Thermus aquaticus: one gene and its partners. The protein of the gene in region 2 interacts with the protein of the main gene of each other region in a pairwise test. Links are inferred from orthologs where the notes say so. Each region holds a gene or a part of one and is shown on either strand. Other genes may lie near its edges.

Region 1 (3,079 bases), 640 kb from region 2 along the record:
CCTCCCCCCGGGGGGCATCGTGACCCGGGTCCGGCTTAGGCTCAAGGAGCGCCCCCTGGAGGAGATCAAAAGGCGCATGGAGGAGGTGGACGCGGCCAGGAAGGGGCAGCCCAAGAAGAAAAGCGCCGGCTGCGCCTTCAAAAACCCCCCCGGCCACTCGGCGGGCCGCCTCATAGACCAGCGGGGCCTCAAGGGCCTCAGGGTGGGGGACGCCATGGTCTCCCTGGAGCACGGCAACTTCATCGTCAACCTGGGCCGGGCCACGGCCAAGGACGTGCTGGCGCTCCTTAAGCGCATCCAGGAAGAGCTCCCCCTGGAGCTGGAGTGGGAGGTCTGGCCGTGATTTCGCGCGGTTTTCCCACCCCGGGGGTAAAATGGCGCCAATGAGGACCATCCTGGCCCTCCTTCTCCTGGCCACCCTCTACGTGGCCAGCCTGGTCCTCTTCCCCGTGGAGAAGGTGGAGGTGGTGGGGCTAAGGCACCTGAAGCCCGAGGACCTCCTGGCCAAAGCCCGCCTCTACCAGGGAGACCCCTGGCTCTGGGTCCTCCCCCAGCGGCTCGCCCCCCTGCAAAAGGACCCCTGGATCGCCGAGGCCCGTCTGGAAAAGCCGAGGCCCGGGGCGGTGCGCCTCTATGTGCGGGAAAGGAAGCCCCTCCTCCCCCTCCCGGGCGGCGATGCCCTCTCCGAGGACGGCGTGGTCCTCCCCGGCGCAGGCCCCCTGGCCCCGGGCCCAAAGGTGGAGGGCAAAGGGCCTTTGCCCAAAGAGGACCTCCTGAAGCTGGCCCGGGCCTACCCCAAGGCCAAGGCCCTGCGCTACACCCCAGCGGGGTTTTGGGTAGTCCTGGACCAAAGCACCCTTTTCGCCCCCGAGGTCCGGTTTCTGCTAGAGTATGCCCAAGTGGAGCGGCCTTCTGCAAGCCGGGTCTACCTGTATTCTTGGGGGGTGAGCGTACGCCCATGATTATCGCCGGACTAGACGTTGGCACCAGCAAGGTCACCACCGTGATCGGGGAGCTTGGCCCCGACGGGATTCTGGACATCATCGGGGAAGGTACCGCCCCCTCCCAGGGGCTGAAGCGGGGCGTGGTGGTCAACCTGGAGCGCACCAGCGAGGCCATCCGTCAGAGCGTCCACCAGGCCGAAAGGGTGGCCGGGGTCAGGGTGGAGCGGGTGGTGGTGGGCGTGGGGGGTGCCCACCTGAAGAGCGTTACCAGCCACGGCCTGGCCGCCATCCGAAGGGGGCACAGCATCGCCGAAAGCGACGTGGAGCGGGCCATTGAGCAGGCCAAGGCCTACCCCTTTGACGGCGAGCTGGAGCTCCTCCACGCCCTGCCCCTGGAGTTCAAGGTGGACGGCCAGGAGGGGATCAGGGACCCCGTGGGCATGGCGGGGGTGCGCCTCGAGGTGGAGGTCCACCTGATGGCCGCCGCCCGGGGGCCCCTCTCCAACCTGCGCCGAGCGGTGGAGGACGCCGGGCTCTTCATAGACGCCCTGGTGGCCCAGCCCCTGGCCAGCGGCCTGGGGGTCCTGAACCCGGAGGAGGAGAAGATGACCGTCCTCCTCCTGGACGTGGGCGGGGGCACCACGGACGTGGCCGTCTTCCGGGAGGGCAGGCTGGCCCACTCCGCCGTCCTGCCCCTTGGGGGGGATCACGTGACCCAGGACATCGCCCAGCTCCTCAAGATCCCCTTTGAGGAGGCGGAAAGGGTCAAGAAGAAGTACGGCGCGGCCCTGCCCGAGCTGGCGGACCCCGAGCTGGTCCTGGAGATCAACCAAGAGGGGGGCTCCCTGGGCGAGGTGCCCGCGCCGGAGCTGGCCCGCATCATCCGGCCCCGCCTCCGGGAGATCCTCCACCTGGCCCGCCAGTCCGTGGACGAGGCCATGGGGCCGCTGGAGGTCAAGGTGAACCGGGTGGTCCTCGCCGGGGGGACGGCCCTCCTCCGGGGCTTTGACCTCCTGGCCCGCCAGCAGTACAGCCTCCCGGTGCGGGTGGGCAAGCCCCATGGGGTCTCGGGCCTCACCGACGTGGTGGCCACCCCCGCCCACGCCACCGCCGTGGGCCTGGTGCGCTACGGGACCACCCTGCCCGCGAAGGCCCTCGAGGCCAAGCCCAAACGGGAAAAGAGAGAGAAGCAAGAAGGCGGCCAGGGCGCGGGCATCTGGGCCCGCATCAAGGAGATTATCAACAATCTATTCTAGGAGGGAAAGCATGGAAGGAGCGGTCATCAAGGTTATCGGGCTCGGGGGCGCGGGGGGGAACGCCGTAAACCGCATGATTGAGGCCGGGCTCTCCGGCGTGGAGTTCATCGCTGCCAACACCGACGCCCAGGTCCTGGCCAAGAGCCTGGCGGACATCCGCATTCAGCTCGGGGAGAGGCTCACCCGGGGCCTGGGGGCGGGAGGCAACCCGGAGATCGGCGAGAAGGCGGCCTTGGAGTCCGAGGACCTCATCGCCGAGGCCCTGGAAGGGGCGGACCTGGTCTTCCTCACCGCCGGCATGGGGGGCGGCACAGGCACGGGGAGCGCCCCCGTGGTGGCGGAGGTCGCCAAGCGCCTGGGGGCCCTGACCGTGGCCGTGGTGACCCGGCCCTTCCGCTTTGAAGGCCCCAAGCGCCTGAAGGTGGCCGAGGAGGGGATCCGGAAGCTCAAGGACCGGGTGGACGCCGTGGTGGTGGTCCAGAACGACCGCCTCCTCTCCGCCGTGGACAAGAAGATGACCCTGAAGGACGCCTTCCTCATCGCCGACCGGGTCCTCTACCACGGGGTCAAGGGCATCACGGATGTCATCAACCTCCCCGGCCTCATCAACGTGGACTTCGCCGATGTCAAGGCCCTCCTGGAAGGGGCGGGCCAGGTCCTCATGGGCATCGGGGCCGGGCGCGGGGAGGGCAGGGTGGAGGAGGCGGCCAAAACCGCCACCATGAGCCCCCTCCTGGAGCGCTCCATTGAAGGGGCCAAGCGCCTTCTCCTCAACGTGGTGGGTTCGGAGGACCTCTCCCTCACGGAGGCCGCCGAGGTGGTGGAAAGGGTGCGGGAGGCCACCGGCAACGAGGACGTGGACATCCTCTACGGCGTGAC
Region 2 (2,950 bases):
CCGGCGTGGACCTGATCATTGACGACACCCCGGAGGCGGTCCTGCTTTCCTCCTTCAACCCCGTGCGGCGCGAGATCGCCCGCATGGCCCTGGAGGAGCTCCTCAAAGACGGCCGCATCCACCCAAGCCGCATAGAGGAGGTGGTGGAGAAGGCCAAGCAGGAGATGAAGACCTTCATCTACGAGAGGGGGGAGGAGGCGGCCCTCGAGGCCGGGGTGGTGGGCCTGAAGCCCGGCCTGATCCAGCTATTGGGCCGGCTCCACTTCCGCTCCAGCTACGGCCAGAACGTCCTCAAGCACTCCATTCAGGTGGCCCACCTCACCGGCATCATGGCGGCGGAGCTGGGCCTGGACGCAGGGCTCGCCCGCAGGGCGGGGCTTCTTCACGATATCGGCAAGAGCGTGGACCGAGAGGTGGAGGGAAGCCACGTGGAGATCGGCATCGCCCTGGCCCGCCGCTTCGGCGAGCCCCCTGAGGTCATAGACGCCATCGCCCACCACCACGACCCGGAGAACGCCGAGACGGTCTACGCCGTCCTGGTGGCCGCCGCCGACGCCCTCTCCGCCGCCCGGCCCGGGGCCAGGCGGGAGAGCCTGGAGGAGTATCTGCAGCGCCTCGAGGCCCTGGAGCGCATCGCCCTCTCCTTCCCCGGGGTGGAGACGGCCTTCGCCGTGCAGGCGGGGCGGGAGGGGCGGGGCATCGTCAAGCCCGACAAGATCACCGACGCCAAGGCCACCCTGCTGGCCAGAGAAATCGCGAACCGCATTGAGCGGGAGATGAACTACCCCGGCCAGGTCCAGGTGACCGTGGTGCGGGAGACTCGGGCGGTGGAGTACGCTAAGTAGAGCGAGGGGATATGCTGAAGGGCGAAGACATCGGGATTGACCTGGGGACGGCCAGCGTCCTCATCTACGTGCGGGGGAAGGGCATCGTTTTGCGGGAGCCTTCGGTGATCGCCGTGGTCCAGGGCAAAAAGGAGGTGAAGGCCGTGGGGGCCGAGGCCTACCGGATGCTGGGGCGCACCCCGGGCAACATCGTGGCCGTGCGGCCCCTCAAGGACGGGGTCATCGCCGACTACGCCCTCACGGAGAGGATGCTCCTCCTCTTCCTGCAGAAGGTGCTTTCCCCCATGAGCCGCTTCTTCAAGCCCCGGGTCATGGTGGGGGTGCCCTCGGGGGTCACGGACGTGGAAAGGCGGGCGGTGGTCCAGGCGGTCTCCGCCCTGGCCCAGAAGGTCTACCTCATTGAGGAGCCCCTGGCGGCGGCCATCGGGGCGGGCATCAACGTGGCCGAGCCCACGGGCAGCATGGTGGTGGACATCGGGGGCGGCTCCACCGATATCGCCGTCATCTCCCTGGGGGGCATCGTGCGCTCGGAAAGCCTCAGGATCGCCGGCAACGAGATGGACCAGGCCATCATCCGCTACATCCGGCAAAAGTACAACCTCCTCATCGGCGAGCGGACCGCCGAGGAGCTCAAGATCCAGCTGGGCCGGGCCAAGGTCCTTCCCGGGGAGGAGAAGGAGGTGGCCGAGGTGCGGGGCCGGGACCTCATCACCGGCCTTCCCCGTACCGCGGAGATCCCCGCCGAGGACGTGGCCGAGGCCCTAAAGGAGCCCCTGGACAAGATCTTCCAGGGGGTGAAGTCGGTGCTGGAGACCACGCCGCCGGAGCTGGCCTCGGACATCTACGAGCGGGGCATCCTCCTCACGGGGGGTGGGGCTTTGCTGAAGAACCTGGACCTCGCCCTGCAGGAGGCCACCGGCGTGCCGGTGGTGGTGGCGGAGAACCCCATTGAGGCCGTGGCCCTGGGCACCGGCAAGGCCCTGGAAATGCTCCACGTCCTGGAGGACACCATCCTCTCCTCGGATGACGTCCTGAAGAGGTGAGGCCGTGGAGATCGGGGAGATCCTGAGGCTTCTTCCCCACCGCTACCCTTTTCTCCTCATTGACCGGGTCCTCGAGGCCGACGAGAAGCGCTTCCGCGCTCTAAAAAACGTCACCTTCAACGAGCCCCACTTCCAGGGGCACTTTCCCGGCTACCCCATCATGCCCGGGGTCCTGATCCTGGAGGCCATGGCCCAGGCGGCGGTGGGCACCCTGGCCCGCCAGCCGGGGATGGCCCCGGGGAGCCTGGTCTTCCTGGTGGGCGTGGAGGAGGCCCGCTTTAAGAAGCCCGTGGTCCCCGGGGACACCCTGGTCCTCGAGGGGGAGCTCCTCTTCTTCCGCCGGGGCCTGGGCAAGGTGGCGGTGCGGGCCCTGGTGGAGGGGGAGGAAAGGGCCAGCGCTACCCTAAGCTTCGCCCTTCGGCAGGGTTCGCAGTAAGATCTGGCTGAACTGAGCTTCAGGGCTTCCTCCAGGGCCAAGTCCACGCTCTCCAGGATATCATCAGACCCCATGGAAGACCTGATGGCCTACCTCAAGCGGGCCCGGGGCGGCCGGGTGGTGCAGACGGGCTTCCTCCCCCCGGAGGCCCAGGCGGAGCTTCTGGACCTGGCCGGGCGGGAGGGCCTCAACGTGGCCTTCTTCGGGGGCTTCCCCCTGGCGGAGCGCAAGGTGGCGGTCCTCTACCCGCCCGAGGTGCCCTCCGTCCACGACCCGGTGCAGGTCTTCTTCCTGGAAAAGGAGCCCCCAGACCTGGGCGAGGCCATGGGGGACGTGGAGCCCCTGGAGGAGGGCTTTCTGGTGGCCTTGCTCCCCAAGGGGAAGAAGGCTCTGGAGGAGGCGGGCTTTACCCTCCTTCCCCCTCCGGAAGGGGCCTTTAGGCCCTCGAGGGTGCGCACCCTGGTGGTGCCCTCCCTGCGGGTGGACGCCGTGGGGGCCAAGGGGTTCGGGGTTTCCCGCAGCTACTTCGCCCAGGGGGTCAAGGCGGGGAAGGTGCGCCTGAGGGGCAAGGTGGCCTCTCCCAAGGATGAGATGGCCCCCGGGGATGTCCTCCTGGCCGAGGGCCT
Region 3 (2,967 bases), 640 kb from region 2 along the record:
ATGGCCGCCGCCCGGGGGCCCCTCTCCAACCTGCGCCGAGCGGTGGAGGACGCCGGGCTCTTCATAGACGCCCTGGTGGCCCAGCCCCTGGCCAGCGGCCTGGGGGTCCTGAACCCGGAGGAGGAGAAGATGACCGTCCTCCTCCTGGACGTGGGCGGGGGCACCACGGACGTGGCCGTCTTCCGGGAGGGCAGGCTGGCCCACTCCGCCGTCCTGCCCCTTGGGGGGGATCACGTGACCCAGGACATCGCCCAGCTCCTCAAGATCCCCTTTGAGGAGGCGGAAAGGGTCAAGAAGAAGTACGGCGCGGCCCTGCCCGAGCTGGCGGACCCCGAGCTGGTCCTGGAGATCAACCAAGAGGGGGGCTCCCTGGGCGAGGTGCCCGCGCCGGAGCTGGCCCGCATCATCCGGCCCCGCCTCCGGGAGATCCTCCACCTGGCCCGCCAGTCCGTGGACGAGGCCATGGGGCCGCTGGAGGTCAAGGTGAACCGGGTGGTCCTCGCCGGGGGGACGGCCCTCCTCCGGGGCTTTGACCTCCTGGCCCGCCAGCAGTACAGCCTCCCGGTGCGGGTGGGCAAGCCCCATGGGGTCTCGGGCCTCACCGACGTGGTGGCCACCCCCGCCCACGCCACCGCCGTGGGCCTGGTGCGCTACGGGACCACCCTGCCCGCGAAGGCCCTCGAGGCCAAGCCCAAACGGGAAAAGAGAGAGAAGCAAGAAGGCGGCCAGGGCGCGGGCATCTGGGCCCGCATCAAGGAGATTATCAACAATCTATTCTAGGAGGGAAAGCATGGAAGGAGCGGTCATCAAGGTTATCGGGCTCGGGGGCGCGGGGGGGAACGCCGTAAACCGCATGATTGAGGCCGGGCTCTCCGGCGTGGAGTTCATCGCTGCCAACACCGACGCCCAGGTCCTGGCCAAGAGCCTGGCGGACATCCGCATTCAGCTCGGGGAGAGGCTCACCCGGGGCCTGGGGGCGGGAGGCAACCCGGAGATCGGCGAGAAGGCGGCCTTGGAGTCCGAGGACCTCATCGCCGAGGCCCTGGAAGGGGCGGACCTGGTCTTCCTCACCGCCGGCATGGGGGGCGGCACAGGCACGGGGAGCGCCCCCGTGGTGGCGGAGGTCGCCAAGCGCCTGGGGGCCCTGACCGTGGCCGTGGTGACCCGGCCCTTCCGCTTTGAAGGCCCCAAGCGCCTGAAGGTGGCCGAGGAGGGGATCCGGAAGCTCAAGGACCGGGTGGACGCCGTGGTGGTGGTCCAGAACGACCGCCTCCTCTCCGCCGTGGACAAGAAGATGACCCTGAAGGACGCCTTCCTCATCGCCGACCGGGTCCTCTACCACGGGGTCAAGGGCATCACGGATGTCATCAACCTCCCCGGCCTCATCAACGTGGACTTCGCCGATGTCAAGGCCCTCCTGGAAGGGGCGGGCCAGGTCCTCATGGGCATCGGGGCCGGGCGCGGGGAGGGCAGGGTGGAGGAGGCGGCCAAAACCGCCACCATGAGCCCCCTCCTGGAGCGCTCCATTGAAGGGGCCAAGCGCCTTCTCCTCAACGTGGTGGGTTCGGAGGACCTCTCCCTCACGGAGGCCGCCGAGGTGGTGGAAAGGGTGCGGGAGGCCACCGGCAACGAGGACGTGGACATCCTCTACGGCGTGACCTACGACGAAAGGGCCCAGGACGAGCTTAGGGTGATCCTCATCGCCGCCGGCTTCGGGGAGAGCACCGTGGTGCCCAAGCCCATCCGCCCCCTGGACTTCCCCACCCACGCCGACGCCTACAACTTTGACATCCCCGCCTTCATCCGCTACGGGGACGGGGACTTCCCGCCCAAGCGAGGCAACTGAACCTCCGTGATCGTCCTGGGCGTAGACCCCGGCATCACCCACCTGGGCCTTGGGGTGGTGGAGGCAGAGGAGAAGGGGGCCCTGAAGGCCCGCCTTCTCCACGGGGAGGTGGTGAGGACCTCCCACAAGGAAAAGGCCGAGGCCCGGGTGGGGCGGATCCACGCCCGGGCCAAAGAAGCCCTCCTCGCCTTCCGCCCCGAGGCCCTGGCGGTGGAGGAGCAGTTCTTCTACCGCCAAAACGAGCTGGCCTACAAGGTGGGCTGGGCCCTGGGGGCGGTCCTGGTGGCGGCCTTTGAAGCTGGGGTCCCCGTCTACGCCTACGGGCCCATGCAGGTGAAGCAGGCCCTGGCCGGCCACGGCCACGCCAGCAAGGAGGAGGTGGCCCTGATGGTGCGAAGCGCCCTGGGCCTAAAGGAGACCCCCAGGCCCAGCCACCTAGCGGACGCCCTGGCCATCGCCCTCACCCACGCCTTCTACGCCCGTCTGGGAGCGGCCAAGCCCCTTTGATCCTGTTTCCTTAGGCCCACCATGCCTGGTAACTTCCCCAGGAACCTTTCGCCGGGGCCCCCATGCTGGCGCAAGCTAGCATGGGGTGGTATGAGGACTATATCCAGCCTTTGCGGGCGGCGTAGCGCAGAAGCTCGCTCCGCGAAGCGAGGCCCAGCTTCTCCATTCCCCGCTCCCGGTAAGTGGCCACGGTCTTCTCGGAGATCCCCAGCTTCTCCGCCACCTCCTTGTGGGAAAGCCCCTGGGCCAGAAGGCGGAGAACCTCCTCCTCCCGGGGCGAAAGGGGGGCCTCCTCGGCGCTTTCCCGCACCAGCTCCATGGCCAGACGCATGGCCAGAGCGGGGTTCAGGTACCGCTCCCCCCGGGCCACGGCCAAGACGGCGTCCAAAAGCTCCTGGTCCACGGCCGCCTTGCTGACGTACCCCTGCCCCCCAGCCTGAAGGAACCCTCGCACGTACTCCAGGTCCTCGTGCATGGAAAGGGCGAGAAGCCTGAGCTCGGGGAACCGCTCGCGAAGCCTCTGGCAAAGGGCGATGCCCGTGCCGTCGGGGAGGGAGACGTCCAGGATGGCCACGTCAGCCTGGACCTTCTCCAGAAGCTCCAGGGCCTCCCGG

What was found.
Region 1: the proteins of mreB (region 2) and ftsA interact in binary tests that used the Escherichia coli proteins (3 or more experiments, as listed by UniProt). The link is inferred for Thermus aquaticus from one-to-one orthologs.
Region 3: the proteins of mreB (region 2) and ftsZ interact in binary tests that used the Escherichia coli proteins (3 or more experiments, as listed by UniProt). The link is inferred for Thermus aquaticus from one-to-one orthologs.

What each region holds. Positions count from the first base shown.
Region 1 is NZ_LHCI01000106.1:1,389,186-1,392,264, reverse strand. The notes cover bases 150-3,079. They hold ftsA (cell division protein FtsA), read left to right. Parts: upstream 150-958; coding sequence 959-2,200; downstream 2,201-3,079. Other genes in these bases: ftsZ (cell division protein FtsZ), read left to right, coding at 2,211-3,079; BVI061214_RS08540 (FtsQ-type POTRA domain-containing protein), read left to right, coding at 375-962; BVI061214_RS08545 (UDP-N-acetylmuramate dehydrogenase), read left to right, coding at 150-343. In the rest of the region: more of BVI061214_RS08545, read left to right, coding at 1-149. UniProt on the Escherichia coli protein: Essential cell division protein that assists in the assembly of the Z ring. May serve as the principal membrane anchor for the Z ring.
Region 2 is NZ_LHCI01000106.1:752,202-755,151, forward strand. The notes cover bases 72-2,872. They hold mreB (rod shape-determining protein), read left to right. Parts: upstream 72-856; coding sequence 857-1,888; downstream 1,889-2,872. Other genes in these bases: rny (ribonuclease Y), read left to right, coding at 72-845; fabZ (3-hydroxyacyl-ACP dehydratase FabZ), read left to right, coding at 1,893-2,324; BVI061214_RS05105 (hypothetical protein), read left to right, coding at 2,397-2,872. Outside these bases: more of rny, read left to right, coding at 1-71; more of BVI061214_RS05105, read left to right, coding at 2,873-2,950. UniProt on the Escherichia coli protein: Forms membrane-associated dynamic filaments that are essential for cell shape determination. Acts by regulating cell wall synthesis and cell elongation, and thus cell shape.
Region 3 is NZ_LHCI01000106.1:1,387,878-1,390,844, reverse strand. The notes cover bases 1-2,818. They hold ftsZ (cell division protein FtsZ), read left to right. Parts: upstream 1-790; coding sequence 791-1,846; downstream 1,847-2,818. Other genes in these bases: BVI061214_RS08520 (response regulator transcription factor), read right to left, coding at 2,451-2,818; BVI061214_RS08525 (crossover junction endodeoxyribonuclease RuvC), read left to right, coding at 1,853-2,353; ftsA (cell division protein FtsA), read left to right, coding at 1-780. Outside these bases: more of BVI061214_RS08520, read right to left, coding at 2,819-2,967. UniProt on the Escherichia coli protein: Essential cell division protein that forms a contractile ring structure (Z ring) at the future cell division site. The regulation of the ring assembly controls the timing and the location of cell division.